3 regions of the Nocardioides daphniae genome follow, and region 2 is predicted to be linked to each of the others. Evidence: riboswitches for the same ligand, from Rfam matches in the RefSeq annotation. Region 2 holds a riboswitch; each other region holds the start of a gene.
The links. A riboswitch is a leader RNA that binds a small molecule or an ion and turns the genes downstream of it on or off. The one in region 2 is predicted to bind cobalamin.

Region 1 (10,006 bases), 1.6 Mb from region 2:
GGCTCTCTCGGCTGAGTGCGGGACCGACGCGGTCCTGGGCAACCTGCCGCTGTTCTACCCGTTCCTCGTCAACGACCCGGGCGAAGGCGCCCAGGCCAAGCGGCGGGCGCACGCCACCATCGTCGACCACCTCATTCCACCGATGGCCCGGGCAGAGACCTACGGCGACATCGCGCGCCTGGAGCAGCTGCTCGACGAGTACGGGAACATCGCCGCGATGGACCCGGCCAAGCTGCCGGCGATCCGGGGCGAGATCTGGCAGCTGATGAAGGCGGCCGAGATGCATCGCGACCTGGGGCTGGAGGAGCGCCCCGACGACGAGGAGTTCGACGACTTCCTGCTCCACGTGGACGGTTGGCTCTGCGAGATCAAGGACGTCCAGATCCGCGACGGGCTGCACGTCCTGGGGCAGGCCCCCACCGGCGAGGCGATGGTCAACCTCGTCCTCGCCGTGCTGCGCGCCACCCAGGTGTGGGCGGTGTCGGCAGCGCGGTCCCCGGGCTCCGCTCAGCCCTGGGGCTGTCCGAGGGCGCGTCCACCACCGAGGTGGACGCCTTCGAGGCCGAAGCGCGCCGACTGGTCCAGGCACTGGCCGACGCGGGGTGGGACCCCGCCGTGGTCACCGACCTCCACGAGGATCCCCAGGTGCGAGCCGCACTCGCCTTCGCCGCCACCGAGGTCGTCCCGCGTCTGGCCAGCACCACCGACGAGATGGACGTGCTGCTGCACGCGCTCGACGGTGGCTACGTCCCGGCCGGGCCATCAGGCTCTCCGCTGCGAGGACTGGTGAACGTGCTCCCGACCGACGCAACTTCTACACCGTCGACCCCAGAGCGATCCCCTCGCGTCTGGCCTGGGAGACCGGTCAGGCGATGGCGGAGTCCCTCGTGCGGCGTTACCTCGACGAGACCGGCGAGTACCCGAGCTCGGTGGGCCTGTCGGTCTGGGGCACCAGCGCGATGCGGACCTCCGGGGACGACGTCGCCGAGGTGCTGGCGTTGCTCGGCGTACGACCCTCGTGGGACGAGATGTCGCGTCGTGTGAACGACCTCCAGGTGATCGACCTGGCCGAGCTCGGTCGCCCGCGGATCGACGTCACGGTGCGGATCTCCGGGTTCTTCCGCGACGCGTTCCCGCACGTGGTCGCCATGCTGGACGACGCGGTCCGCCTGGTCGCCGACCTCGACGAACCGGTCGAGCAGAACTTCGTCCGCGCCCACGCCCGGGCCGACCTCGCCGAGCACGGCGACGCCCGCCGCGCCACCACCCGCATCTTCGGGTCCAAGCCCGGGTCGTACGGCGCCGGCATCCTGCAGGTCGTCGAGTCGGGCACCTGGCGCGACGACAACGACCTGGCCGAGGTGTACACGGCGTGGGGTGGTTTCGCGTACGGCCGCGGTCTCGACGGCGCTCCGGCAGCCGACGACATGCGGACCGCGTACCGCAGGATCAAGGTGGCCGCCAAGAACGTCGACAGCACCGAGCACGACATCGCCGACTCCGACGACTACTTCCAGTACCACGGCGGCATGGTGGCGACCGTCCGCGCGCTGACCGGAGCCGACCCCAAGGCGTACGTCGGCGACTCCACGTCGCCCGACGCGGTCCGTACCCGCTCCCTGCAGGAGGAGACCAACCGGGTCTTCCGGGCCCGGGTGGTCAACCCGCGCTGGATCGCCGCAATGCAGCGACACGGCTACAAGGGAGCGTTCGAGCTCGCAGCCACCGTCGACTACCTCTTCGGCTTCGACGCCACGGCAGGCGTGGTGCACGACTGGATGTACGAGTCGCTCGCCAGCTCGTACGTCCTGGACGAGACCAACCAGGCTTTCCTGCGCACGTCGAACCCGTGGGCTCTGCGCGGCATCGTTGAGCGCTTGCACGAGGCGGCCGAGCGTGGTCTCTGGGCGGAGCCCGAGCCGGAGACCTTGGCGCAACTGCAGAAGGTCTACCTCGAGGTCGAAGGAGACCTGGAGGACGACGCGTGAGACCCCACGTCCACGTCGTCGGCTTCGGCACCGGACCGCAGCACCTGACCCGCGAGGCGGTACGTGCCCTGCAGGACAGTGACTACGTGCTGGCTGTGCGCAAGCACGACGATGACGACCTGTTGCGGGTCCGCCGCGCGATCTGCGCGGAGATCGGCCTCGAGCTGGTCGAGGTCCGCGACCCCGAGCGCGACCGGGACGACCCGAGCGACTACCCGGGCGCAGTGCGCGACTGGCACGCCCAGCGGGTGCAGGTCTTCGCCGACGTTGTTGCCGAGCGGGGTGGCCGGGCGGCCTTCCTGGTCTGGGGAGACCCGTCCCTGTACGACTCGACGCTGCGGGTGGTCGGGGCATGGCCGCCGATCCGCGTCTTGCCGGTCTCGGCTGGGACGTGGTCCCTGGCATCAGCGCCCCGCAGCTGCTGGCAGCCCGGCACCGGATCGTGCTGCACCCGGTCGGTGTTCCCGTCCACGTGACCACCGCTCGCCGGCTGCGAGCCGCAGTCGATGCCGGGCAGCGCAACATCGTGGTGATGCTCGGCTCGGAGCCGAGCCTCGACCTGCTAGATCAGCTGCCGTCGTGGTCGATCTGGTGGGGCGCCAACCTCGGTTCCGTCGGGGAGCAGCTCCACGCCGGGCCGGTTCGCGAGGTGCTGCCGCGCATCCGCGAGGCACGAGCCCGGGCCCGGGCGGTCGCCGGCTGGGTGATGGACGTCTACCTGCTCAGGGCTCCCGAGGACGATGCATGAGTGGGCTGCTAGTGGCGGGTACGACCTCGGACGCCGGCAAGTCGGTGGTCACCACCGGGCTCTGCCGCGCCTTCGCCCGCCGGGGGGTCGCGGTGGCTCCGTACAAGGCGCAGAACATGTCGAACAACTCCATGGTCTGCATCGACGGTGACGGACGCACCGCCGAGATCGGTCGCGCCCAGTGGGTGCAGGCGCTGGCCGCGCAGGTGACGCCGGAACCAGCCATGAATCCGGTGCTGCTCAAGCCCGGATCGGACCGGCGCAGCCACGTCGTGGTGATGGGTCACCCGGCCGGGGAGGTCTCGGCGACCGATTTCGCCACCGGCCGTCGCCACCTCGCCGCGGCCGCCCACGCCGCGTACGACGACCTGGCCTCGCGCTTCGAGGTGGTCGTCGCCGAGGGCGCCGGTAGCCCCGCCGAGATCAACCTGCGCAGCAGCGACTACGTCAACATGGGGCTGGCCCGCCACGCCGAGCTGCCCGTGGTTGTGGTTGGCGACATCGACCGCGGGGGCCTGTTCGCCTCGATGTTCGGCACCCTGGCGCTGCTGGAGCCGGCCGACCAGGCGCTGGTCGCCGGGTTCGTGGTCAACAAGTTCCGCGGCGACCTGGGGCTGCTCCGCCCTGGACTCGAGCAGCTCGAGCACCTCACTGGACGACCCGTGACCGGCGTCCTGCCGTGGCACCCCGACCTGTGGTTGGACTCCGAGGACGCGCTCGACCTCGAAGGTCGTCGCAGCCAGGACGGTGCCCGGGTGCGGGTCGCGGTCGTACGGCTCCCCCGCATCAGCAACTTCACCGACGTCGACGCTCTCGGGCTCGAGCCGGACCTCGACGTCGTCTTCTCCTCCGACCCTCGCGACCTGGCCGACGCCGACCTCGTCGTGCTTCCGGGGACCCGCGCCACGCTCGCCGACCTGGCCTGGCTCCGCTCACGCGGGCTGGACGTCGCGATCACGCAGCACGTGGCCGCGGGCCGGCCGCTGCTGGGTATCTGCGGCGGGTTCCAGATGCTGGGCCGCGAGATCCGCGACCCCGACGGTGTCGAGGGTGCGCCGGGCGCCCGGGCCGACGGGCTGGGCCTTCTGCCGGTCACCACCACCTTCGCGTCGAAGAAGGTCCTACGACTGCCCAGCGGAGAAGCCCTGGGGGCGACCAGCACCGGGTACGAGATCCACCACGGTCGGATCACACTCGACGCCGACGCGGAGGAGTTCCTCGGCGGCGCTCGTTCCGGCCAGGTGTTCGGAACGATGTGGCACGGGAGCCTCGAGGGCGACGCGTTCCGAGCCGCCTTCCTCTCCGAGGCCACGGGTCTGTCCTCCTCCAGCGTCAGCTTCCCGGCGGCCCGGGAGCGCCGGATGGAGCTCCTGGCCGACCTCGTCGAGGAACACCTGGACGTCGACGCGCTGCTGTCGCTCGCGCGCCATGGCGCACCGTCGTCGCTGCCGCTGCTCAGCGTTCCCCTGCTCACCGCACCGGAAGGTGACCGATGAAGGTACTGCTGCTCGGAGGGACCGCCGAGGCGCGCGACCTGGCGCGGCTCCTGGTGGAGGCCCGAGTCGACGTCACCTCGTCCCTGGCCGGCCGCGTGGCCCGTCCCCGCCTTCCCGTCGGGCCGGTCCGCATCGGGGCTTCGGCGGGGTCGCCGGGCTCCGTGCCGCGCTCGTCGAGTACGACCTCGTCGTGGACGCCACCCATCCCTTCGCCCGGGGCATGAGCGCCAACGCGGCCGAGGCCTGCACGGCCGAGCAGGTGCCGCTGCTGCGCTTCGAACGGCCCGGCTGGGAGCGCGACCCGGCGTGGCGCTACGTCCGTACCCACGACGGCGCCGCGGCCGTGGCTGCCGAGCTGGGTGAGCGCCCGTTCCTCACCGTGGGCCGTCAGGAGCTGGCGCGCTTCGTCCCGGCGCTCGGCCACCTGACCGTGCTGGCGCGGGTCGTCGACGTCCCGGAGATCGAGCTCCCGGCTGGCTGGCAGCTGGTCACCAGCCGCGGCCCGTACACGCTGAAGGGGGATCTCGCTCTGATGCGCGACCACGGGACCGACGTACTCGTGACGAAGGACTCAGGGGGCACCTACACCTGGCCCAAGATGCAGGCGGCGGCACGGCTGGACGTCCCGGTCGTGGTCGTGGAACGACCAGAGCCGGACCCCCGCACACACGTCGTGCACGCGGTGGGCCCGGCGCTGGAGTGGGTGCTGTCGCACCGCTGAGTCAGGCGGTGCGCTCCTGGGTGGTGCTGATGCGCCCGAGCAACCAGGTGAGGGCGACGCCCAACGACCCCCAGAGGGTGGCGAGGGTGAGGAGCGAGGAGACCCGGAACTCCCACAGCACGTCGGCCGGGAAGTCGCCCAGCTCGTTGACGCCGGGCATGGCAAGGGCGGCGACGGCCACCACCACGACGTACGACACTCCCGCGACGACGACGCCCGTCCAGGAGCCGCGCGAGGCTGCGAGACGGCGTCCGAGGGCGACGACCGCGACCATGGCCACGACCGACACGAGGGCGAAGGCGAAGTAGTAGGCGGTTCGCTCACCGATGGTGTCCCCGCTGCCCACCGCCGGAGGGGCGGCTGGGTACTTCAGGAAGGGGATCAGGGCGTAGGACACGAAGCCCAGTGCCGTGACCAGGGCCGTCGACCCGACCACCGTCAGCCGACCGAGGCGGCCGGCGACCGCTGCGGCGATCAGCGCGATGATGCCGCCCAGCGCGACGCCCACTGCCACGGTTGCGGTGGCCAGGCCCCAGGTCTTTTGTGTGGTGCGGGTGATTCCGCCCTCCTCCTCATCGTCAGCGTGGGTGTGGCTGTGGCCCTCCTCGGCCTCAGCGTGGCTGTGGTCCTCGGCGGCGGGTTCGGCGGGAGCCTCCGCCGCGGCGGCCTCCTCGAGGCCGATCGCGGTGTCGATCGGCGGTTCGCCGACGGTGAAGGCCACCGCGAAGGTCAGGAGTCCGCGATGAGCCCGGCCAGGAGGCCGCGGACCAGGAAAGTACGTGCGTTCACTTGTGGATCCAGTTTCTGTGGTCGTCGAGATCACCGCGCAGGCAGCGCGGCGTGACCGAGCACCCGTCGAGGGATCGGTGGAAGGGCCGCCCGAGGGCGGCGCTGCTCAGGTGAGCTGCTGAGCCGGCGGGCTCAGTGGCAGGGTAGCCGAGCAGGTGACGACCGTCGTGGACCCACTCGTGGATCACGGTGCCGGCGGGGATGGAGACAGCGCCCTGGTCGGCGCTGACGAAGAAGATGACCAGCAGGCCCAGCAGTCCGACAAAGAACGCCCACGGCGCGAGCTCGCGCAGGTCGACGGTCGGAATCTCGACGGTGGGAATGGCCGGAGCGCCGGGGAACGGCGCGGCATGGGTGTGCGACATGAGTCCTCCTCAGGGTTCTGCGCCCTGGTGGTGTGGGATGGACGAGTGCCTGGGTCTGACTCCACCGCCCGAGGACGGTGACACAGCAGCGCGACTGTGCCGGATTCACACCGGCTTCCATGGCATTCGCAAGACTCATCGTACGCCCTGCGCCGACGGCTGTACGGCCGTGCACCACCGGCTGGTACGGTGCGCGTGCCGTGGTGCACGGGAAGCCGGTGGAAGACCGGCGCGGCCCTCGCCACTGTGAGCGCGGAGCTCCGCGACCTCACCGACACTCCGGTGTCGGGACCACTGGGCACATGCCTGGGAAGGTCGGTCGCAGGGTGTCGATGCGCGAGCCAGGAGACCGGCCACGGCGCGTTCACATCCACGAGGTCCTTGGAGAACAGATCCATGATCAACCGTACCCTCATGCCCGTGGCGTCCCTCGCCGGGGCCGCCCTGCTCCTCGCCGGCTGCGCCGGTGCGCCGGAGAGGAAGTCAGAAGCCGCCGGGGCCGACGGGAGCGTTCCCGTCGAGCTCACCAACTGCGACCACGACGTCGTCGTGCCCTCCGCCCCCAAGCGGGTCGTCACCCTCAACCAGGGCGCCACCGAGGTGGTCCTCGCGCTCGGGCTGGGCGACCGCCTCGCCGGCACCGCCTACCTTGACGACACCGTCTCGGACCGCTGGTCCGAGGAGTACGAGCAGGTGCCGGTGCTCGCCGACGAGTACCCCACCCACGAGGCTGTCCTCGAGGCAGAGCCTGATCTCGTCTACGCCTCGTACGCCTCTGCGTTCGACGAGGGCGTGGCCGGTGACCGGACCGCCCTGGCCGACTCGGGCACGGCGTCCTACCTGTCCCCCTTCGGGTGTCCCGAGGAGGACCAGCGTCCGACCCCGACGTTCGACGCCGTCTGGCAGGAGCTGGACGACGTCGCCGCCTTGCTCGGCGATCCGGCCAGCTCGCGGAAGGTAGTGGCCGACCAGCAGGAGACCCTCGACGCCGTCGAGGAGGCAGCGGTCGGCAAGGGCCTCACCGCCCTCTGGTACGACTCAGGCGACAAGACCCCGCTGGTCGGCGGCGGCCAGAGCGGACCACAGCTGATCCTTGACGCGGTCGGCGCGCGGAACATGTTCGCCGACATCCAGCGCGGCTGGGGTGAGGCCAGCTGGGAGGACGTCCTCGAGGTCGACCCCGACGTCATCGTCCTGGCCGACGCCAGCTGGTCCTCGGCGGCGGAGAAGCGTGCATACCTGGAGAAGGACCCGGTGTTGAGCGAGCTCACCGCGGTGCAGGAGGGCGCGTTCGTGACCGTGGCCTACTCCGAGGCCACGCCCGGAGTGCGGATGGTGGACGGCGCGGTCTCCGTCGCCGAGCAGTTGGCCGCCCTCCGGCTCGAGAAATGAACCCGGCCCGCCCGGCGGGCCGGACCCTCCTCGTCGTCGCGTTCGCCGTGCTGGCCCTCGTGGCCAGCGCGGCCGTCGCCCTGGCCCTCGGCTCAGTGGACGTCCCGCTGAGCCGGGTGCTGGCCGTGCTCGTACGACGCCTCGGCGGGGGAGGCGACGTGACCGTCTTGGAGGACCAGCTCGTCTGGCAGCTGCGGCTTCCCCGGGTGCTGGGGGCCGTCGCCGTCGGTGCCGTCCTCGCCCTGTGCGGGGCCGTCCTGCAGGCGCTGACCCGCAACGACCTCGCCGACCCCTTTCTCCTCGGCGTCTCCAGCGGGGCGACCGTCGGTGCTGTGACCGTCATGGTGCTCGGCATCGGTGTCGGAGGGCTGGTGGCCAGCACAGCTGTGTCGGCCGCGGCCTTCACGGGCTCGCTGGCCGCGCTCGCCGTCGTCCTGCTGATTGCGGCCGCGGGCGGCCGCGGACTGAGCCCGCACCGCACTGTGCTCGCCGGGGTCGCGGTGGCGTACCTGTGCAGCGCCTACACCTCCGTCGTGGTGATCATGCACGGCGAGGGCGACGCAGCCCGCCGGGTGCTGAGCTGGACGCTCGGTTCGCTTGCCGGCGTGCGGTGGGAGAGCTCGCTGGTGCTGCTGGGCGCGGCGGCTCTGGGACTCGTCTGGTTCTGCGCCTACGCCGAGCGCCTGGACGCCTTCACCTTCGGTGAGGTGTCGGCGCTCTCACTGGGGGTGCCGGTCACCTCGACACGCTGGCTGCTCATGGTGGGCACGGCGTTGGTGACCGCGACCACCGTTGCCTACGTCGGGGTGATCGGCTTCGTCGGCCTGGTGGTCCCCCACCTGGTCCGCCCCGTGGTGGGGCACCGCCACGCGGCCGTCCTGCCCGCCTCGGCGTGGGGCGGGGCGGTCCTGCTGGTCTGGGCCGACACCGCCGCACGGTCACTGGTGGAGCGCCAGGAGGTGCCGATCGGCGCCCTCACCGCCTTGTTGGGCGTACCCGTCCTGATCTGGCTGATGGCAAGGAGGCCACGGACATGACCCACCGCGAACGCTGCGTGCACGGCGCCACCCCTGACCTGGTGGCCGACGGAGTCACCGTCCGGCTGGGCGACCGCGCGCTCCTCGACGACGTCCACGTGCACGCACGGGGTGGGAGGGTGACCGGCCTGCTGGGCCCCAACGGGTCCGGGAAGACGACCCTGCTGCACGTGCTGGCCGGCATACGCAAGCCCAACCGGGGTACCGTCCTGGTCGGAGACGTCGCCGTACGTTCGCTCTCGCACCGCCGCCGCGCCCGGACCATCGCCCTCGTCGAGCAGCACGCCGCCACGACCACCGACCTCACCGTGCGGCAGGTGGTCGCACTGGGCCGGCTCCCCCACCGGAGGATGCTCGCAGGTCCGGGCAGCGACGCGGGGGCCGCAGTGGTGGACGACGTCCTGGACCTCGTCGGGCTCACCGACCTTGCAGATCGTGGTTGGACCACGTTGTCCGGCGGTGAGCGACAGCGCGCCCACCTGGCACGCACCCTGGCCCAGCAGCCCGAGGTGCTGCTGTTGGACGAGCCGACCAACCACCTGGACCTCGGGCAGCAGCTGCGCTTCCTGGCGTTGGCTCGGGAGCTCGGCCTCACCACCGTTGCCGCCCTGCACGACCTCGAGCTCGCCACCGCGTTCTGCGACGACGTGGTCGTCCTCGACGCGGGCCGCGTCCGGGGTCATGGACCCGTGGGCGCGACACTTACCGCCCCGCTGCTGCGGGAGGTCTACCGGGTCGAGGCCTCCCTCGACCCCCACCCCCGCCTGGACCGGGACCACCTGGTCTGGGACGGCCACGTCGAGGAGACCGCATGACCGTCCACGTCCTCGTCGGCACCTCCCCCGCCGACGCCGCACGCCGCTCCGAGCTCGCCACACTGGCGGACGAAGTCGGCGCAAAGCTCGCCTTCCTGCAGATGGCTGTGCCCTCGTTGGGTGACGTCCTCGACTCGCTCGCGCGAGGGGGTGAACGGCGCCTGGTGCTCGTCGGGGTCTCGGGAGGTCAGGGCGGCCCAGGCGTCTCCTGGTTGCGTCGCATCGCCTCCGAGTGGTGGCGCTCGTACGGCGAGGACGCTCCCGAGCTCTGCACGGCACCGGCCTACCTGACGGACCGGTCCGAGTGGAACGCGCTGGTGGACCTGGCCCGCCCCATCACGCACGGCGGCCCCGGGCTCACCTCGGCGGCGTGGGAGGACGTCCCCGGCCACCGTCACCAGGTCTTCGTCTGCCGTGGCCCCCGGTGCACTGCTGCGGGTGCCGAGGGGGCCTGGAAGGGACTCGTGCTCGGTCTGATGGGCGCGGGCCTCGGCGACGACGACGTCCTGGTGACGCAGACGGGCTGCCAGTTCCCGTGCAACCAGGCGCCCGTGGTCACCGTCCAGCCCGACGACGTCTGGTACGGCCAGGTCGACAAGGCGGCCGCCGGCGAGATCGTCACCGGCCACCTGGTGGCCGGTTCCCCGGTGGAACG
Region 2 (10,006 bases):
CGGCCCATCCCGTCGCGGTGAGCAGGTGCGGGTGGCGCAACCGGATTTCCTGCTCACGAAAGAAGCGCGCCATCAGGGCTCCCGTGTGCGCGCCGAGCACCTTCACCGCGACCAGGCCACCGGTGTGCAGGTCCCGCGCGCGCCAGACGGAGGCCGTGGCTCCGGCGCCGACCTGGTCGAGCAGGCACCAGCGGCCGGCGACCGTACGCCGCCCGGTGCGGCCCGGCGGGAGGGTGGCGCGCGGAGCTCTCATGCCACGGCAACGTAGCGATCCGGGAGCGGTGCCCGTCGCCGTTCTCCACAGGCTCGGAGGCGGCCCGACGGGAGCGGCGGAGCCCCTGTGCGCGGATTCCCCGGGAGCTACGCGCCGCTGGTAGCCTGCTGCAGTTCTTGGTGTGCCCTTCTCAGTAGGAGGACGTGCCGGGAGCCGTGACCCGGTCCGTCCAGTGGATCGGCGTCGCGCACGCAAGCCCTCCTGCCACGGAAAGTCCGTGGCCGCCTGAGTCCAGAGGAGGTGGAGACCGCTTTGCGTAAGTATGAAGTGATGGTCATCCTCGACCCCAGTCTCGAAGAGCGCACGATCGAGCCTTCGCTCGACAAGTACCTCAACGTCATCCGCACCGACGGTGGCACCGTCGAGAAGGTCGACGTCTGGGGACGCCGTCGTCTCGCGTACGAGATCAAGAAGAACGCCGAAGGCATCTACGCAGTCATCTCGATCGAGGCCGAGCCGGCCACGGTCAAGGAGTTCGACCGCCAGCTGACCCTCAACGAGTCCATCCTGCGCACGAAGGTCATCAAGCCCGGCAACCGCTGAGCCTGTGCACAACTTCGCGTAACTGTCGGTGACGTCGGCAACGATGTCACTGGCAAGCAGTGGCGGATTCAACCCCGCAACACCAACTGATGGATCTAACCAAGGGAGACCTTGAATGGCAGGCGAGACCGTCATCACCGTGGTCGGCAACCTGGTCGACGACCCGGAGCTGCGCTTCACCCCCTCGGGTGCACCCGTGGCGAACTTCCGGATCGCTTCCACGCCGCGGACCTTCGACCGGCAGACCAACGAGTGGAAGGACGGCGACGCGCTGTTCCTCTCCTGCTCGATCTGGCGCCAGGCAGCCGAGAACGTTGCCGAGTCGCTCCAGAAGGGCATGCGGGTCGTGGTGCAGGGACGGCTCAAGCAGCGCCAGTACGAGACCCGTGAAGGCGAGAAGCGCACGGTCGTCGAGCTCGAGGTCGAGGAGATCGGTCCCTCGCTGAAGTACGCCACCGCCAAGGTGACGCGTGCTTCCGGCGGCGGGGGCGGTGGCTTCGGCGGAGGCGGCGGCGGCAACCGTGGCGGCTTCGGCGGCGGTCAGCAGGGGTGGCGGCGGCTTCGGCGGCGGCCAGCAGGCTGACGACCCGTGGGGCGCTCCGGCGGCCCCGCAGGCTCCCCAGGGCGGCGGCTACGGCGGCGGCCAGCAGGGCGGCGCTCAGCCCGACCCGTGGGGCGCGCCGGGCGTGGGCTCGGAGGAGCCCCCGTTCTGATCGCTGGATCGGCTCCCTGACGACGAGATCCGTCAACCCATCCGAATACACCTCAACCATTCCGACCTCACGGTCGGGCTTCTAGAAAGGAAGCACCACAATGGCCAAGGCAGTGATTCGCAAGCCCAAGAAGAAGGTTTGCCAGTTCTGCAAGGAGAAGGCGACCGGTGTCGACTACAAGGACACCACCCTCCTCCGTAAGTTCATCTCCGACCGCGGCAAGATCCGTGCGCGTCGCGTGACCGGAAACTGCGTCCAGCACCAGCGCGACGTGGCCATGGCTGTGAAGAACGCCCGCGAGGTCGCTCTCCTGCCGTACACCTCGACCGGACGCTGAAGGGAGCCAGGAACATGAAGCTCATCCTGACCCAGGAAGTGACCGGCCTCGGTGGCCCCGGTGACATCGTCGAGGTGAAGGACGGCTACGGCCGCAACTACCTCATCCCGCGCGGCGAGGGCATTCGCTGGACGAAGGGTGGCGAGAAGACTGTGGAGGCCATCAAGGCTGCCCGCAAGTCCCGCGCCGTCCGCGACCAGGCTCACGCCGAGGAGATCAAGGGCAAGCTCGAGGGTGCCGCCGTGGCGCTCAAGGTGCGCGCTGGTGAGGGTGGTCGCCTGTTCGGCGCCGTCACCGCCAACGACATTGCCGACGCCCTCTCCGAGGCCGCTGGCGAGTCCGTCGACAAGCGCACGCTCGTCCTCGGCAACCCGATCAAGTCGCTCGGCTCCCACACGGTGTCGGTCAAGCTGCACGACGACGTGACCGCCCAGGTCGCGCTCAACGTGATCTCCGCCTGACCTCTGCGTCTGACGGCGAAGGCCCGTCCACCCTTCGGGGTGGGCGGGCCTTCGTGCGTCCCGGGGTCAGGAGGCCCCGAGCACCATCCACCGCTCCCCGCGGGCGCGGTGCAGCAGCACGGCGCACCGCACCCCCATGAAGAGGCCGCTGAAGAGGATCCAGATCCACAGCAGTGACTGCGCCTGGGTGACGAGCAGCGGCACCGCGAGCACCGGCGGCACGTAGGCCACCAGCGTCCACACCCCGGCCCACGCGAGGAACCGTCCGTCACCGGCGCCGATCAGCACCCCGTCGAGCACGAAGACCACGCCGGCCATGGGCTGGCTGAGTGCTGCCACGAGCAGGATCGGCACGAGGAGCTCGTGCACGGCCGGGTCCTGGCTGAAGAGGGGGCCCAGCCACGGGCTGCTCGCGGCCAGGACGAGGCCGGCGACGACACCGGAGGCCCACCCCCACCGGATCATCCGCCGCGTCAGCTCGCGGGTCCGGTCCCGGTCGCCCGCCCGAGGGCGTGCCCGGTGAGGGTCTGCGCGGCGATCGCGATCGCGTCGAGCGCGAAGACGAGGAAGGTCCAGATCGTGAACGCCACCTGGTGGGCGGCGACCGCCTCGCCCTCCGGGTCGCCACTGCTGGCGACCGCCCACGCGCCCACGACGAGGGCGGCGCGCAGGGCGAGCGTACGCACGACCAGCGGCACGCTGGCCCGTCCTGCGTCGCGGATGCCGGGCAGGTCAGGCGCCAGCGAGGCGCCCTCGGCGCGCGCGGCTCGCACCACGACGGCGACGAGCACGGCGGCGCTGAGCACCTGGGCGATCACCGAGCCGAGTGCGGAGCCAGCGACGCCGAGCGCGGGGAACGGGCCGTAGCCGAAGACCAGGACGAGGTTGAGGACGACGTTGACGGCGTTGCCGCCGACCGCCACCCACAACGGCGTACGCGTGTCCTGCAGCCCGCGCAGCACGCCGGTGGCCGCCAGCATGACCAGCAGCGGCGTGACCCCGAGCAGGGCGACGACCAGGTAGTCCTGCGCGTGGCCGGCCACCGCCTCCCCCACGCCGAAGGCATCGACGAGTGGACCGGTGACCGTCAGCAGGACGGTGGTGAGCAGGACGCCTAGCCCGACGGCGAGCCAGATCCCGTCGGCACCCAGGGCCAGCGCGCGGCGTGCGTCCCCGGCGCCGAGGTGGCGGGAGACCCCGGCGGTGGTGCCGTAGGCGAGGAAGACGCAGAGGCCGACAGCGGTCTGCATGACGACGGCCGCGATGCCGACACCGGCCAGCTCGGGGGTGCCGAGACGGCCCACGATGGCGGTGTCGGTGAGGAGGAAGAGGGGTTCGGCCACCAGGGCGAAGAACGCCGGAATGGCAAGTCGGAAGATCTGCCGATCGGTCTGGTGCACAGTCATCGAGTCTAGGCAGGTCTGTCGTGTGACCCACGTCACGACCTACTGTCAGGTAAAACCGCAGGTCAGAGCCGAAATATCGGGTACAAGCTCATCCCCAGACCCTGTGGACAGGCTTGGGATATCACACTCGACGAAAGCGTTTCAGCGGCTTGTCGACAATTTTGTGCTTCTGTTCACATGTCGAGAACTGCGTGGGGAGATTCTTTTTCTCCACAGGCTGGGGACGACGTTTCCGCAGGTCAGACGGGGTGCTGGTGAGTTGTGGACAAGGTTGTCCACAGTCGGCCTCACAGATCGTGGGCACTTGTTGGGGATGACGCACCGCTCATGCCCAAGTTATCCACAGAGCCTGTGGATAGGCCGGTGGTGGAGAGGCCTCCCGGACGCGTACGTTCGCGAGGTCGCCAATGCTGTCGGTGCCCCCTCCTAGCGTGGGAGCGCGGGTTCGGTGCGGCCCGCGCAACCAACCAGAACCACGTGTCCGGAGGACTTGATGAGCATCTCTGAGCAGCACCTGCTCGGCCCGGGCGAGCCCTCGTTCGAGGACTGGGGCGACGGCCCCGCGGCGTACGAGCCGGGCGAGGCCCCGCGCGGCGCCAACGACCGTACGCCGCCGCAGGACAACGCCGCCGAGCAGAGCGTGCTGGGCTCCATGCTGCTGAGCAAGGACGCCATCGCCGACGTCTCCGAGGTCCTGCGCGGCATCGACTTCTACCGCCCGGCCCACGAGCAGATCCACGACGCGATCATCGACCTGTACGGCCGCAGCGAGCCCGCCGACCCGGTGACGGTCGCGGCCGAGCTGCAGCGCCGCGGTGAGCTCGCCAAGGTCGGCGGGGCGCCGTACCTCCACACGCTCGCCGCCAACGTCCCGATCGCCGCCAACGCGGGCTACTACGCCGAGATCGTGCGCGAGAAGGCGATGCTGCGCCGCCTCGTCGAGGCCGGCACGAAGATCGTGCAGCTCGGATATGCAGGTGAGGGTCAGGTCGACGACGTCGTCGACCAGGCGCAGGCCGAGGTCTACAAGATCACCGAGAAGCGCGCGGCGGAGGACTACGTCCCGCTGAGCGACATCATGAACGACGTCCTCGACGAGATCGAGGCGATCGCCAACCGTGAGCAGGGCGTCTACGGCGTTCCGACCGGCTTCGCCGACTTCGACGACCTGACCAACGGTCTGCACTCCGGCCAGATGATCATCGTCGCCGCCCGACCCGCCATGGGTAAGTCGACGCTGGCCCTCGACTTCTGCCGCGCCGCGTCGATCCACAACAACATGACCAGCGTCTTCTTCAGCCTGGAGATGACGCGCGCCGAGATCGTGATGCGCCTGCTCTCGGCCGAGGCGAAGGTCGCGCTCAACCACATCCGTACCGGCAACATGACCGAGGACGACTGGGAGCAGCCATGCATGGCCAAGAAGATGGGGGAGGTGTCGGCTGCGCCGATGTACACGACGACTCGCCCAACATGACGATGATGGAGATCCGGGCCAAGGCCCGTCGCCTCAAGCAGAAGCCGACCTCAAGCTCATCGTCATCGACTACCTCCAGCTGATGAGCTCGGGCAAGAAGGTGGAGTCCGCCAGCTCGAGGTCTCGGAGTTCTCCCGCCAGATCAGCTGCTGGCGAAGGAGATCGAGTCCCGATCATCGCGCTCTCGCAGCTCAACCGTGGCCCCGAGCAGCGTGGCGACAAGCGCCCGATGATGTCCGACCTGCGTGAGTCCGGCTCGATCGAGCAGGACGCCGACATGGTGATCCTGCTCCACCGCGAGGACGTCTACGAGAAGGAGTCGACCCGCCCCGGCGAGGCCGACCTGATCGTCGCCAAGCACCGCAACGGTGCGACCCGCGACATCACCGTCGCCTTCCAGGGTCACTACAGCCGGTTCGTGGACATGGCGCACTGAGTGCTCGCCTGACTGCCGCCGGCAGGCCTACCTACGCTGTTCCCGTGACGACCCTGGAGACTCCGAGACTGCGGCTGACGCCCGTGACCTCGGACGACGTGCCCTTCTTCGCCGAGCTGTGGCAGGACCCGGAGGTGATGGCCCACCTGGGCGGCGTCCGCGACCCGGAGCGCATCGTGCCCCTTGTCGCGGAGGCCGTGGAGCAGTGGCGCACTCATGGTCTTGGGCGGTGGGTGGTACGCCTGGCCGCCCAATCCATCGGGACCATCAAGCTGGCTCACGTGATGCGCGGGCGCAGCGAGATCGAGATCGGCTACGCCCTGCTGCCGGGGCACGAAGGACGGGGTTACGCCACCGAAGCCTGCGAGTGTGTCCTCAACTTCGCCCTGCAGGACCGGTCATTTCCCTCCGTCGTGGCTCTTGCCCGCGACGGCAACGACAGCTCGCTCGCGGTCCTGGATCGTCTCGGCTTCGTACGCGAGGGGTCCTTCGAGCACCCGCTCGGGCCACACATGCTCTTTCGCGTCACACGACCGCGGTGGCTGGACCGCACCTGACATCTCGATCCATGTCACCCACGGCCCCGCCTCACCGCCAGACCACCGGCTTCTCGGTCCCGACGTAGTACGCGCTCTCGAACGGCCCCCATCGCAGCCCCACCACGTCGGTGCCGGGCGGGGTCCGGAAGGCGATGCAGTCCTTCACGACCTCCCGGGGGACAGCCGGATTCGAGAGTCCGCGCGACGGACACGGCGTGAAGTCGAAGAGGTAGCTCACCTGGTTGTGCCCGCCACCGCCGCGGAGCACCGGCGCCACGTCAGAGTCCAGGTAGTACCCACCGATCTTCCCGGACACGTGCCTGATCGTGACGTCGACGTACCAGATCTGCCCGGTCTCGAGGAGCTCGCGGAGGCTGGCGGACAGATCGGGCTCCGCGAGCATGTCGGCGGTGTCGCCGCGACGTACGTCGGTGACGGTGAGCTCGACCTTGCCCTCGTCCTCGACGTGCTCGACCGGGACCCGTGCGGTCTCGCCGATGTCCAGCAGTGAGCCGGGCGGCGTGAACTCACTGACCGCAGGCGGCGCGGACGGCGCCGGCGGACGCACCGGCTCCAGCAGGCGGGGTTCCTCCGACTCCCACGGACGCACGGAGAGCGCCGTGGCCGAGACGACGAGCACCAGGGCAAGGGCGGCGCTGGCGCGCAGGAGGCCACGACGGCGTACGCGGCGACGCCCGGCGCGCACGACGTCGAGGGCGTCGACCGTGCTCCCGGCGTCCTCGCGGCTGGCGTCGTCCAGCAGGTTCTTGAGGTCGACCATCACTCACTCACTTCCAGTTCCACCTCGTGGTGCCAGCCAGCCTCGACCAACGCGCGGCGCAGGGCGTCGAGTCCGCGGGCGGTCTGGCTCTTCACGGTGCCCGGCGAGCAGCCCAGCACCCGGGCGGTCTCGTCGACGCTGAGGTCCTCGAAGTAGCGCAGGACCACCACCGCTCGCTGCCGGGGAGCCAGCAGACCGAGGGCGGCCATGACAGCCGCGCGGTCGGCGTACGCGCCCGCGCCGTCGGTCAGCGGCGGCGGCACGGACTCCTTCGCCTCGTAGCGCTCCCGCGTCCCGCGGCGGCGAGCGGCGTCGATGGCGACGTTGACCACGGTGCGGCGCGCGTAGCCGAAGAGGCTCTCGACCTGACCGATGCGGGGCAGCGCGACGTACATCCGCACCAACGCTTCCTGCGTGACGTCGTCCGCCGAGGCCCAGTCACCGGTGATCAGGAAGGCCGCGCGCCTCAGCCGTCCCTGGTGGGCGTCGACGAACTCCACGAACCGCTGTTCGTCCCGGCGCGCCATCGCGGATCCTCTCCGAGGGTCGAGCCTCGCCCCCTTGCCCACAGTGACGCACGCCGAGGGCCGGCGGTTGCGTCAGGCGCGCACCCGAAATCGATCCACGTGCACGGCCTCGGCGAGCGGCCGCTTCGGGCGCCACCCGTGGCGTACGAGGTCGGGCACCTCCTGCAGCTGCGTGACCGGCCCCAGGCAGAGCCACGCCACCGGCCGCACGCTTGCGGGGATCCCGAGGAGCTCCTGCAGGAACTCCTCGCGGTAGAACGACACCCAACCCATCCCGAGCCCCTCCGCCGTGGCGGCGAGCCACAGGTTCTGGATGGCCAGGCAGCTCGAGTAGAGGCCGGCGTCGGCGATCGCGTGCCGGCCGAGGACCGCCGGCCCACCGCGCTCGGCGTCGTACGTCACGACGACCCCGAGGGTCGACTCCAGGACCCCTCGACCTTGATCCGGGAGAACGTGGCGGCGCGCTCGCCCTCCAGCGTCGACGCGAAGGTCTCGCGCTCGATCGCGACGTGCTCGTGGAAGCGGCGCCGCGTCTCCTCGCCGCGGACGAGGACGAAGTCCCACGGTTGGCTGTTGCCCACGCTCGGCGCGGCGTGCGCGGCGGTGAGGATCCGCTCCAGCGTGGCGTCGGCGATCGGCTCGCCGGTGAACTCGGCGCGCACGTCACGGCGTCGGAAGATGGCGTCGTACAGGTCAGTCATGAAGGGCTCCCGCAGTCAGGGCCGTCCGCTGCCACCCACGGGTGCGGGCAGGTCGGACGGCTGTTCAGCGAGGCCGGTCTTCGGACTTCCCGTCACCGCCACCGGTCGCCTTCCCAGGACCGTGGTCCCAGTGGCTGCGCGTCGCGCACGACCGGCGACTCGAGGTCACCGCAGCGGGCCCTGTGCCGGAGTCACACCGGCTTCCCGATTCTCCCCGTGAGGGGCACCTCGCAGGTTGTGCCGGCGCCACCGTACCGCCACGCGCTCCCTGGGGTTTGCCCCCGCCCTCCCCGGGCAGCCTCCCCCGTGCGCATCGGTGGGCCAGCGTCTCCCTCGGAGGAGACCCCTGCCGTGGGGGAGGTCGACCCGCTGCCGCTGCACCGCCGGCTGGAGGTGGGCCGTCTGGTCGTGGGCGCGGCCGCCGACATGACGATCCGGGCCTACGGCGCCGCCGCCGCCCTGAGCGTGGTGGTGAGCGACGCGGAGACCGTCAGCGGCAAGTCAGGTGACGCGGTCGCGGCCGTGCCCCACCTGCTCGACCGCTACCACCAGGCGCAGTACGTCATCGACCACCGGCAGGAGATCCAGGCCGCCATCGATTACGTCGACCAGCACACTCCGCCCCAGGCCGAGCTGCAGGCGCGCGTCGAGGAGGCCGGCGACACGCTGCGTGACATCGAGGCGACCTCCGACGCGGTCGCCCGGGCCAGGGACGCCGCCGAACGCCTCGACGTACGGGAAGCCTTCGGCCAGGTCCGTGAGGCGTGGCAGGTCAGGCCCGACCGGGAGTCGATCCAACAGCTGGCGGAGGCCGCCGAGGAGGTCGCCCCCTACGCCGAGCAGGTCGAGGTGCTGGTGCCCGTCTACCAGGGCGGGGTGGTCGCGGCCGTCGACAACTTCGCCAGCGACGAGGTCGCGGGCACGGTCTTCGTGATGGTCGTGGCCCTCGTGGTCGCCGCCCTCCTGGGCCAGGCCGTCGGCTTCTGGATCCGCCGGGGGAGGCCCGGGCTGATCGCCTCGGCCTGGCAGCAGCTGGGGGCGCGGGTCTTCCGCGACTGGTACGTCCGCCACCTCCCCTTCGCCCTCGGCGGCTCGGTTCACGCGGTGGCGCGCGAGCGGTTCCAACGCGACCTGGTCGCCGACCCGGAGGCGGTGCTCGACCCGGACGTCCTGGCCGCGCTCGAGCGTCACTTCGCGGCCAAGCCACCTCCCGACGCCTGACCCGCGTCCGTCGCCCGGTCACTCCGCGGTACGCCGCCCATCGCCGCCACCCGTGGCGTACGGTCTCCACAGACCACCGCGACACCCAGGGAGCCACCGTGCAGGACGTCCAACCGCTGCTCGAGCAGTCCGTCGAGATCGACGCCGACCGCGCCGCCGTCTGGGCCGTCGTCAGCGACGTGTCGCGGATGCCCGAGTGGAGCTCCGGCGTCACCGGCGTGCGCTACAAGGGCGACGGCCCGCACCCGCGCTTGGGCTCCGAGTTCTCCAACCGCAACGAGCTCGGCGAGCTGGTGTGGGTCACGCACGGCGAGATCACCGCCTTCGACGCGGACGAGCACCTGGCTTGGCGGATCAAGGAGAACTGGGCGATCTGGTCGCTCCACCTCACCGACGCCGGCGACGGTCGTACGCGGCTCACGCAGCGCCGCGAGACCCCCGAGGGCATCTCGGAGCTCTCGCACGAGCTCACCGACGGCTTCATGGGCGGGCAGGAGCAGTTCCAGGCCCAGCTGCTCGACTCGATGGCGGCCACGCTGGCCGCGATCAAGGCGGCCGTCGAGGGCGCCTGACCCCTCGGAACGCACGCC
Region 3 (10,006 bases), 1.6 Mb from region 2:
GACCACCACAGGGCAGTCACCACCGACGACCGGTTCCAGCTCGGCCATCAGCGCACGCGTCCTGGTGATCGCCAGGTGCAGCACCACGGTGGCACCGGTGGCAGCGAAGTCGGTCAACGACTCCCCCGCGCCCATCGCGGTCGACCTGGCCTGCGTACGCGTGAGCACCACCGACTGCGCCACCAGCGGGACCGTGAGCTCGCTGCCAACCCGCGCCGCCGCCGCGGCGTACGCGGGCACGCCGGGCGTCACCGACCACGTCACGTCGGCGGCATCGAGCCGCTTCGTCTGCTCGTGCAATGCCGAGTACAACGACGGGTCGCCCGAGGTCAGGCGTACGACGTCCAGGCCAGCGCGCGAGCCGTCGACGAGGTGCGCCGTGATCTGGTCGAGGTCCAGGTCCTGGGTGTCGACGAGCGTGGCGCGCGGGCCGCAGTGCGAGAGCACCTCGGGGTCGAGGTACGTCCCCGGGTAGAGCACGACGTCGGCCGACGCCAACAGGCGCGTCGCCCGCACCGTCAGCAGGTCGGCGGAGCCAGGCCCGGCGCCCACGAAGTGCACGGTCATCGCACGAACCTCGGCGTCCACACCCCAGCCGGCGAGACCCGCGTCGACGAGGCCCCCACGATCAGCAGGCACTTCATGTCGATGGTGCTCGGGTCCAGCTCGCCCAGCGTGGTCACGTGCAGCGCCTCCTCCGCGCGTCCGACGTCGCGGCCCACGACCACCACCGTCTCGGGGCTCTTGTGCTCCAACAGCACCCGGCGTGCGGTGGCGACCTGCTCGGTTCGGCTGCGCGAGGCCGGGTTGTAGACGGCCAGTACGAGGTCGGCCTCGGCCACGGCGCGCAACCGCTTCTCCACGATCTCCCACGGCTTCAGCCGGTCCGAGAGGCTCATCACGGCGAAGTCGGCTCCCACCGGAGCGCCCGCCCGCGCGGCCACGGCCTGCACGGCGCTCACTCCGGGAAGCACGCGGACGGAGACGCCTGAGTACGCCGGGTCCTCCGCGGCCTCGAAGACGGCCGAAGCCATCCCGAACACGCCCGCGTCGCCGCCGGAGACGACGGCGACCTTCTCGCCGCGCCGCGCCAGGTCGAGCGCGAAGGCTGCCCGGTCGACCTCGACCGTGTTGCCCGACGCGTGCCGGGTGAGTCCCGGTCGCTGCGGCACCCGGTTGACGTACGGGGCGTAGCCCACGACGTGGTCGACTTGCGCCAGCGCCTCGGCAACCTCGGGGGTGAGCCAGCCGTCCGGCCCCGGGCCCAGGCCCACGACCAGCACCTCCGCCGGGACGCCTGCCGCCTCGAGCCACGTGTCCGCCGCCACCGGCTCAGCGCACTCGCGTGAGCGCCGCCCGTTCAGGCTGTCCCCGGTGACCACGATGAGCGAGAAGTACGGCACGGTCGACTCGTCGACTTCGACCGCCGGCACCCACCGTTCCTCGGGCATCGACGCCCGCTCGACGTACAGCGCGTGGTCGAGGCGTCCCGCTGCGGCGAGCGCGCGGCGTACGGCAGGGAACGTGCGGCCGAGCTTCATGATGATCGCGCCGTCGGTGTCGGCCAGGCGCCGCGCGAGCTCGGGCTCGGGCAACGTGCCCGGGAGCACAGTGAGCACGTCGGTCTGCCGCACCAGCGGGCTCGCGGTGGCTGCGGTGGCGGCCAGGAACGCCGGGACACCAGGCACGATCTCGGTCGGAAACCGGTCGGCCAGGCGGTCGTGCATGTACATGTACGAGCCGTAGAAGAGCGGGTCGCCCTCGGAGAGCAGCACCACGTCACGCCCGGCCGCGAGGTGTGCGGCCAGGCGCTCCGCGGACTGCTCGTAGAACTCCGCCAGCACGCCGGCGTACCCACCCGGGTGGTCGGTCGTCCCGGTGGTGACCGGGTAGGTGAGCTCCTCCTCCACCACCCCGGCAGGAAACAGCTCAGCGGCGATGCGTCGTGCGTTCGATTGCTTGCCACGTGCTGCGTGGTAGGCGACGACGTCCGCCGAAGCGATCAGTCGGGCGGCCTTGCGGGTGATCAGCTCGGGGTCGCCCGGGCCAACGCCAACCCCGGCGAAATGGCCTGTGGTGACGACGGTGATGCTCATTCCTGCTCCTGGGCGAGTGCGTTGAGCGCCGACGAGGTCATCGCGGATCCGCCGCGCCGGCCCCGTACGGTGACGAACGGGATGTCGATGCCGTGGTCGGCGTGGAGGTCCTCCAACGCCTGCTTGGACTCGGCTGCACCGATGAAGCCGACCGGGCAGCCCACGATGGCGGCCGGCCGCGGAGCACCGTCGACCAGCATCTCCAGCAGGTGGAACAGGGCGGTGGGTGCGTTGCCGATGGCGACGACCGCTCCTTCGAGGTACGGCTCCCACAGCGACACCGCCGCGGCCGTGCGTGTGGTCCCCCACGCCTCCGCCAGCCCCGGCACGACCGGCTCGTTGAGCGTGCACACCACCTGGTTGTCAGCCGGCAGCCTGCTGCGCGTCACGCCCTTGACCACCATGGTCGCGTCGCACAGCAGCGGCGCACCCGACTCCAGGGCGGCCCGGGCCGCTGGGACGAGCTCCGGGTGGACCACAAGGTCGTCGACCAGGTCGACCTGACCGCTGCCGTGGATCATCCGTACGGCAACCTTCTCGGCGCTCGCCGGTACGCCCGACAGGTCGGCCTCACGCCGGATGGTCGCGAAGGAGTCGAGGTAGATCGCCGGGCCACGGTCGACGTACGGGTAGTGCCGCTGCGGCCGTCGGGGCTGGAAGGTGGAACTGGTCACGCTGTCTCCTCGGGGATGAGAACGCCACGCCACGGGGTGACGACGAGATGGGATGCGTCGGCGCAGAGCCGCTCGACGGCTGGACGGTCAAGGCCCTCCTCGGGCACGGGTACGTGACGGCCACCGGGGACCGAGCCGTACGGCAGGCGCGCACGCGCGGTCGGCAGGAGCGACGACGGACGCTGCGGCAGCTCGAGCGGCTCGGCCAGCTCACGGACGTGCCACGCAGCGCTCTTCCCGTGCCCGCGTACGGCGAGGAAGCGACGGGCGAGTCCGGCGAGGTAGCGGTGCGCCGATCGCAGCGGTACCACCGGCCCCCAGGCGTCCCCGACCCGTACCTGCCCACGTACGGCGTCCAGTGCGACCAGCCCGAGGTCGCAGCTGCGCTCCACGAGGTCGCCGCGCCCGTCGTCCAGGACGAAGAGAAGCGCCCCGGCAGCGCAGCCAGGTCAGGAGCGTCCGTCAGGGCGCCGTCCAGGGCCGCGGTGACGCTTCGCAGGTCGGCGCGTCCGTGGGCCAGCCCGGTCTGCGGGGACACGAGGATGTTGCGCGCGAGGTCGTGCGCGAGGCTCGGCAGCAGACCGGTGGACACGAGGGCCTCGAGCGCTTCACTCGTGAGGTGCGTGGTCCCAGCGGCGGCGGGCAGGCCCCGCACCTGCAGGTTCGCGCGCGTGGTCACGTACACGCGCCCGTCCCCGTGGCGCTCGGCCGTCGTGAGCAGTGCCAGGAGTTGGCGTGAGGTGACGTGTCCACCGGGCAGCCGCAGCCGCACCAGCAGGCCGTCGTCCGCAGGCCACGGGCGCAGCGCGCCGGGGCAGCGGTCGGGTCGGGACCGGTTCACCGAGAGTCTCCAGATTCGAGTCCGGGGTCCGTACGCGGGGACCCACCCATGACCCGACGACGGATGTCGTCAGGGCCAGCAGGTCTTCGGACTCGGATCAACCGGGAGCGGACGCCTTCCCAGGATCCGAGGATCCCAGTGGCTGCCGTTGCCGGCGTGTCCGTCCCGTCCCCTCACCGCTGCGCGTCAGTTCCGGAATTGCACCGGATTCCCTGACTCCACGTGGGAGTACGACTGGCTGGCGCGACCATACCGTGCCTGAGGACAGACCTTGCGGCAGGCCCACATCCGACCGCAAGCACGCCCGTTTCTGCGCGGATCCCGCGAGCATCCTGCTGCTGTGACGCCGCCGGCCGCGGGGAGCACACGCCCACCACGAAAACCTGTGAGAACCCGGGACTGACGCGAAGCGGTATGCCGAACGGCCGATGCAACGAGCCCCGCACCACCGGTCTCGCAAGGCGCCTCGTTCCGAACAATCCCAAGCCCAATGACTGGCCCTCACAGCATCAGTTGAAAGCCAGGACGAGCCACGCGCAGACGCTCGAGACCCACCCGAGGATTCGCGCCGTGGATAACGGCTGAGGGCAGCAGGTGGTCACGCGCGAACCTCTGCAGGTTTTGGGCTTGGGCGGTGACGCTGCCGCGCAGCGAGATTGGGGTCTGCTGAACGATCAGGGGACCCGGGGAAACCCAAAGCGCAGTGCACATCGCGCCGGCCACTACGAATCTATGAGTGCCTTCAGCACATCTGCCCCCACCGTCAACGGCAACTCGGGCGTTGGGCCAGCGTCGCAATCCGTAGCACGGCACGCAGATGCGTCATGTATGCAACAGAGCGGTTCGTCAATAATGTCCGCTTTCCTAGGCGGGCTACTCGGCCGGGCCCTCAATTCGCCGCAGGTCCGCGGCCACCTCGAACGGAAGGTGGATTCCGGTCGCAATGCGTAAGCGTCATTGCGCTCGGGTTAGGCGGTCACAGGCGGCTGATGATCCCCCGGCGGCGCGCCTCCGCCACCGCTCCTGTACGGGAGCTGACGCCCAGCTTGGGGTAGATATGTGCCAGGTGGGACTTGACGGTTGCCTCGCTCAAGTGGAGGTGGCGAGCGATGTCTGTGTTGCTGTGTCCGGACGCGACCAGCGCGAGGACTTCGAGTTCGCGTGCGCTCAGCGCCGAGGGGGCTGCTGCATACGTGCGAACAGACGAGTGGCGATCGACGGTGCGAGTGCGGTTTCTCCCGCGGCGGCGGCCCGGATCGCGGCGGTGATGTCCTCGGGGGCGGCATCCTTGAGGAGGTACCCAGCCGCACCGGCCTCGATCGCCTCGATGATGTCGGCATCAGTGTCGAAGTTGGTTAGGACCAGCACGGCAGGCGGGTCCGGCTGCGCGCGAATCTTGCGGGTGGCACGAGCCCCCTCGAACGAGCGGTTGAACTGTCCATGAGCACCACGTCGGGCCGCTCGCAAGCGACCTTCGACAGGGCCTCGGCGGTCGTGCCGATCGCGGCGACGACCTCGATCGTGGGGTCGGTGTCAAAGAGCGCGGTCAGGCCGGCCCGCATCATCGGGTGGTCGTCAACGACCAGGACGCGCACGGTCACCGGGTCCCCCCGTGATCGAAGCGATGCTCCTGCGCGAGGCCCTTATCCAGGCCCTTGCCGGGGTGGACCGTGAAGCTAGCCGCGACGCTGGTTCCTTGTCCCCTCCCTGACTCGACCACGAGCCGGCCCCCAAGGGCGACGGCTCGGTCCTGCATGGCGACGAGGCCGAACGACTGCTGGTCGGTGCGGGAGGAACGGCTCAGGGCGGCCAAGTCGAACCCGACTCCGTCGTCGACCACGTCGAGGATCACCTCGTCGTCGAGCCGGCTCAGGGTCACGTCGACCCGCGCGGCGCGGGCATGCTGGACGACGTTGGCAACCGCGCTCTGCGCGATTCGCAGTAGCGCGGTCTCCACCGGGGTGGGGAGGTCGCCGACGTAGCCGCTCACGTCGACCCGCGTGCGCAGGCCGGACGTCTGCTGGGTCGTGGCGCCGAGTCGCTGAAGCGCATCGGCAATGCCACCGACCCTTAACGAGGGCGGTGCGAGGGCGTGGATGAAGTTACGCGTCTCGGCCAGAGCCCCCCGGCGGCCACGCGGGCCTGTTCGACCCGTTCGCGGCCCTTGTCTGTGTCGGTTCCCTCGCGTTGTGCCACATGGAGCAACATGACGATGCTCGATAACGACTGGGACACGGTGTCGTGGATCTCTCGCGCGAGCCGCTCCCGCTCTGCCACGACGCCGGCTTCGCGTTCGACCGCGGCGAGCTGATCGCGCGTGTGCGTGAGCTCGTCGATCAGAGCCTGGCGGCGGGTGACGTCCCGAGTTAAGGCATCGTAGCCAAGTCCGATGACGACAGCCACACCGGCACCGAGGGCCGGGCCGACGACACCCGCGGCGTCGAAGCCGCGGTGGATCCCGAACGCAATGACCGCGACAACCGCGGCAAGGATGACAGCCGCCACTCCGCGGGTGGTGCCTAGCAGGTGCATGTAGATGAAGAACAGCGCGAAGACCAGGTAGGTGGCGTCGGCACTCAGGGTGAGCAGCACCAGCCACTCGAGCGTGAGAGCAGTAGTCCACCACCAGCCACGACGGCCGCGCGGCAATGCCCGGCTGGCCACACACCGACGACGTACGTGACGACAAACAGTGCGGCCAGACCCAGCACGGCGGCTGTCCCCCCGGTCCCCGGCCACGTCCCGTCTGATGCATTAAGGACCAGCACCCCGACGAGGGCGAGCACAAGGACGTGCAGAGACGCCGACAACCACACCGACGTTGCGCGCAGGCTGCCAACACCCGGCGCCGTCGCTCCCGCGCTCGTACTGACGTTCGGGCCGTCATACCGGCTCACTGACACATCACGTGATCAGTCTAAGAACCAAAGCGAACCGAGTCTTCATACGAAAGGTGTACCGGAAGGTCGGCAGTTTGATGCCCGGAAACCGTCCCAGCTCACGATGGCAAGAGTCGTGAAACCCGGGACCGTTGCTGACGAGCAGGAAACTGCCGCGACCAAATCCCGTTCATCAACCGCCCGCCCGTCGAGAGGACTCGCATGTTCGTCGCCTGGCGCGACCTGAAGGTAGCGAAGGGACGGTTCGCGCTCATCGCAACCGTCGTCACACTCATCACTGTCCTGGTGACCTTCCTCGCCGGCCTGACCGGAGGGCTGGCCAACCAGAACATCGCCGCACTCACCTCCCTCGACGTTGACCGCATCGTGTTCGCGACGCACGAGGGCGAGCAACCGAGCTTCGCCGACTCGGTCGTGACCGAGGCGCAGGCTGATGCCTGGGCCAGCCAGGCCGGTGTCGCGGCGGTCGAGCCGCTTGGGATCAGCACCGCCAGGCTGTCAGCCGGTGACCGGCAGGAGGCGGTGACGCTGTTCGGCGGCGGCCCCGGCACCGGGACCGTCGACGCACCGCAGCCCGGTCAACTGCTGCTGAACACCACCACAGCCGACGCGCTGGGCGTGGCGCAGGGGCAGCAGGTCGAGATCGCCGACCGCACATTCGTCGTGAGAACGACCACCGACGACGATCTCTGGTACTCGCATATGCCGGTCGTGTACGCCGACCTCGACGACTGGCGTGCGCTTGTCACCCAGCCGGGGAACCGAACGCCGTTCGCAACCGTCCTCGGCGTCTCGGGCACCGATGTCGACTACGCGGCCGCCGACATTGCCGCCGACACCACCTCCATGGGCGTGTTGTCTTCCTTGACAGCTCTCAAGTCGTTCAAGTCCGAAATCGGTTCACTGCTCCTCATGGTCGGCATGCTCTTCGGCATCTCGGCCCTTGTTGTCGGCGCCTTCTTCACCGTGTGGAGCATCCAGCGTCAACCTGACGTCGCGGTACTTAAGGCGCTCGGGGCGACGAACCGCATGCTCACCCTCGACGCCCTCGGCCAGGCCGCCGTCGTGCTCCTGCTCGGAGTCAGCGCCGGCATCGCGACGACGTCGCTACTGGGTCTCGCCGCCAGGAACGTGCTGCCGTTCGTGCTCAACCCACTCACCACCGTGGTGCCCGGATTCATCATGACCGCACTCGGGCTAGCGGGCGCCGCGCTTGCGACCCGCTCCATCACCACCACCGACCCCCTCACTGCACTAGGGAGCAACAGATGATCGACCTCGACAACATCACCCTGACCTATCCCGACGGCACCTCCCGCATCACTGCGGTCGACGACGTCAGCCTACGCGTGGCCGCCGGCACCGTTGTTGGTCTCACGGGCCCGTCCGGGTCCGGCAAGTCCAGCCTCCTCGCGGTCGCCTCCACCCTCATCCGCCCCGACCGCGGCACCGTCACCATCGACGGCATCGACGCAACGAACCTGGATCTGTCCGAACGAGCCGAGCTGCGGCGCACCAAGGTCGGCTTGGTGTTCCAGCAGTCCAACCTGCTCGGTTCTCTGACCGCCTACGAACAGCTGCTCGTCATGAACGAGCTCACCGCCCAGCACGCCCGTCGAGCCGCGCGAGCCGCCACCCGCGAGCGAGCCCGTCACCTCCTCGACACCGTCGGGCTCGCTGCGGATGCCGAGAAGCGACCCGCGCAGCTCTCCGGTGGCGAGCGCCAGCGTGTCAATATCGCTCGCGCGCTCATGCACGAGCCCGCCGTCCTGATCGTCGACGAGCCCACCAGCGCGCTAGACCAGGAACGCGGTGGCCAGATCGTCGACCTCCTGCTCCGACTCACTGCCCAGCACTCAACCGCCACCTTGCTCGTCACCCACGACCGGCGAATCCTGCCGCGCCTCACCAAGACCCACGTCATGGTCGATGGCCACCTCACCGCGGAAGGGTCGATGGCGGACCAGATGCGAGGTTAGATGACAGCTGGGTCGGTCAGCCTCAGTGCCTGACTGAGGCATGGCGGGCTCGAACTCCACAGGACACTACGACGGGCGGCGTTCGCCACCTCGTCGCCGAACTCCTAGGCCTAAGGACAGAGGCTAGACACAACCCAAGAACCCATTGTCACCCTTGCAGTCTCCGTCTCAGCGACTGATTGCAGCTCAGAAGACTCTCGGTCCCGGCAGACCGCCAGATGCCTGCGGCTCAACCCCATTGCTGCCCACCTTTAAGGTCCTGCAGATGGTCCGCCTCGCCGACTGTGGTCCATGACACAGGCCATGTCTGAGACGGGACCGAGCTACTCACCCGTAGGCCGCTCAATTGTGCATGGAGTCCTGGCGAGCAACCGGGGGGCGCACGGCGAAGAACTATCGCCACCGGCTCTGCCAAACGCCCAGCGGGATTCTCTTCCTCCCCCATGGGGCTCCTGGCTGGGCAGGACTCCGCCTTGCACCAGCTCCTTCGGATCTGGGTGCGCGGCCTACCGAGTGCGCTTCGGCGAGGCGGGGTCCGCTCCAGCTCCTCGTCGACATCAGTCAGTGGCCCGCGAAGACGCGCTCACTCCACCGAGCAGAAGGAGACCTACCGGTACGCGAGTTCCAGCGTGACGGGAACCCCCTCACCGATCCTGACACCGCACGACTTCTCACCGCGCTTGAGAATCTGGCGGTCCGCGACGAGCTCTGGCACGACATGAGCAGAAACAACGCGCCCTCCCACGTCGCGCTGTGGCGCGACCTCACCCGCCGCGCGCCCGAAGACGCGAAAGCAGCACCCGCCACCATGCTGGCCTTCGCGAGCTGGCTAAACGGCCACGGAGCGCTCGCGTGGTGTGCCCTCGACCTGGTCCCCCACCACCAGCACTACAGCGCCGCCGAACTCGTCACCACCCTCGTACTGAACGGCGTCCATCCGCGGGCTTGGGAAGCCGTCAAGGCCGCCGTCACCGCGGACCGCGCTCAACATGTCGGCCCGCCCGCCGCACCCTGCGCCGCCCGCCCGGCCCAGCAGCCCCCAAACGATCTGAGGACCACGATGCACAACGGACATCGCCACCATCACCGGATGCGAAGCCGGATCGAACTTCTGCTCACCAGGGTCCTCAGCCCGCTGCCCATACGCCGCGCGCAACGACCCCAGATCTACGTCGTCCCCAACATTCACGTCGCGATGGACCGAAAGAACTGACTCTTCTGAGGGCGCGGGCCCCGGTCCCGCTGTCACACCTAGCCCGAAGAGGACGCGACAGGCCACGAAGGAGTCCGCGATCAGCGTCCGCCCACCTCAGAGGAGCACAGCGATGAGCCAGAACAAGAACCTGCCGACCTACCTCAGTCTCGACGAGGCAGCGGAAATGCTGTCGGTCTCCGTAAAGACCCTTCGACGCCGGATCAGCGAGGGCTCACTGCCCGGCTACCGATGCGGGCGACGTCACATCCGGGTCCGTCTGGACGAGCTGGAGAACACCATCCGACGCATCCCGAGCTCCGA

Region 1: it holds a riboswitch for cobalamin, as region 2 does, so the genes downstream of both, E2C04_RS09575 (ABC transporter substrate-binding protein) here and E2C04_RS20440 (nitroreductase family protein) in region 2, are expected to answer to the same signal.
Region 3: it holds a riboswitch for cobalamin, as region 2 does, so the genes downstream of both, E2C04_RS21445 (nitrite reductase) here and E2C04_RS20440 (nitroreductase family protein) in region 2, are expected to answer to the same signal.

Annotation. Positions count from the first base shown of each region.
Region 1 covers NZ_CP038462.1:1,935,975-1,945,980, forward strand. The annotation lists partial or broken gene E2C04_RS20885 (cobaltochelatase subunit CobN) at 1-412, shown strand, start outside; partial or broken gene E2C04_RS20890 (cobaltochelatase subunit CobN) at 547-744, shown strand; gene E2C04_RS20895 (cobaltochelatase subunit CobN) at 849-1,988, shown strand; gene E2C04_RS20900 (SAM-dependent methyltransferase) at 1,985-2,464, shown strand; gene E2C04_RS20905 (SAM-dependent methyltransferase) at 2,380-2,736, shown strand; gene E2C04_RS09555 (cobyric acid synthase) at 2,733-4,232, shown strand; partial or broken gene E2C04_RS09560 (cobalt-precorrin-6A reductase) at 4,229-4,953, shown strand; gene E2C04_RS09565 (CbtA family protein) at 4,955-5,674, opposite strand; gene E2C04_RS09570 (CbtB domain-containing protein) at 5,739-6,107, opposite strand; cobalamin riboswitch at 6,292-6,479, shown strand; gene E2C04_RS09575 (ABC transporter substrate-binding protein) at 6,504-7,499, shown strand; gene E2C04_RS09580 (FecCD family ABC transporter permease) at 7,496-8,536, shown strand; gene E2C04_RS09585 (ABC transporter ATP-binding protein) at 8,533-9,351, shown strand; gene E2C04_RS09590 ((2Fe-2S) ferredoxin domain-containing protein) at 9,348-10,006, shown strand, end outside.
Region 2 covers NZ_CP038462.1:3,513,995-3,524,000, reverse strand. The annotation lists gene E2C04_RS17310 (serine/threonine-protein kinase) at 1-253, opposite strand, end outside; gene rpsF (30S ribosomal protein S6) at 527-817, shown strand; partial or broken gene E2C04_RS17300 (single-stranded DNA-binding protein) at 933-1,530, shown strand; gene rpsR (30S ribosomal protein S18) at 1,631-1,867, shown strand; gene rplI (50S ribosomal protein L9) at 1,882-2,328, shown strand; partial or broken gene E2C04_RS17285 (MATE family efflux transporter) at 2,395-3,734, opposite strand; gene E2C04_RS21180 (replicative DNA helicase) at 4,228-5,211, shown strand; gene E2C04_RS21175 (DnaB-like helicase C-terminal domain-containing protein) at 5,294-5,647, shown strand; gene E2C04_RS17275 (GNAT family N-acetyltransferase) at 5,692-6,204, shown strand; gene E2C04_RS17270 (hypothetical protein) at 6,236-6,967, opposite strand; gene E2C04_RS17265 (SigE family RNA polymerase sigma factor) at 6,967-7,494, opposite strand; gene E2C04_RS20445 (nitroreductase family protein) at 7,567-7,896, opposite strand; gene E2C04_RS20440 (nitroreductase family protein) at 7,893-8,195, opposite strand; cobalamin riboswitch at 8,250-8,436, opposite strand; gene E2C04_RS17930 (hypothetical protein) at 8,547-9,416, shown strand; gene E2C04_RS17925 (SRPBCC family protein) at 9,515-9,988, shown strand.
Region 3 covers NZ_CP038462.1:1,956,796-1,966,801, forward strand. The annotation lists gene E2C04_RS09640 (cobalt-precorrin-4/precorrin-4 C(11)-methyltransferase) at 1-567, opposite strand, end outside; gene E2C04_RS09645 (precorrin-2 C(20)-methyltransferase) at 564-2,096, opposite strand; gene E2C04_RS09650 (precorrin-8X methylmutase) at 2,093-2,770, opposite strand; gene E2C04_RS19775 (hypothetical protein) at 2,767-3,162, opposite strand; partial or broken gene E2C04_RS21445 (nitrite reductase) at 3,465-3,611, opposite strand; cobalamin riboswitch at 3,672-3,865, opposite strand; partial or broken gene E2C04_RS09660 (response regulator transcription factor) at 4,588-5,212, opposite strand; gene E2C04_RS17730 (sensor histidine kinase) at 5,209-5,601, opposite strand; gene E2C04_RS17735 (histidine kinase) at 5,682-6,203, opposite strand; gene E2C04_RS09670 (FtsX-like permease family protein) at 6,713-7,783, shown strand; gene E2C04_RS09675 (ABC transporter ATP-binding protein) at 7,780-8,490, shown strand; gene E2C04_RS09680 (DUF4192 family protein) at 8,843-9,703, shown strand; gene E2C04_RS09685 (helix-turn-helix domain-containing protein) at 9,816-10,006, shown strand, end outside.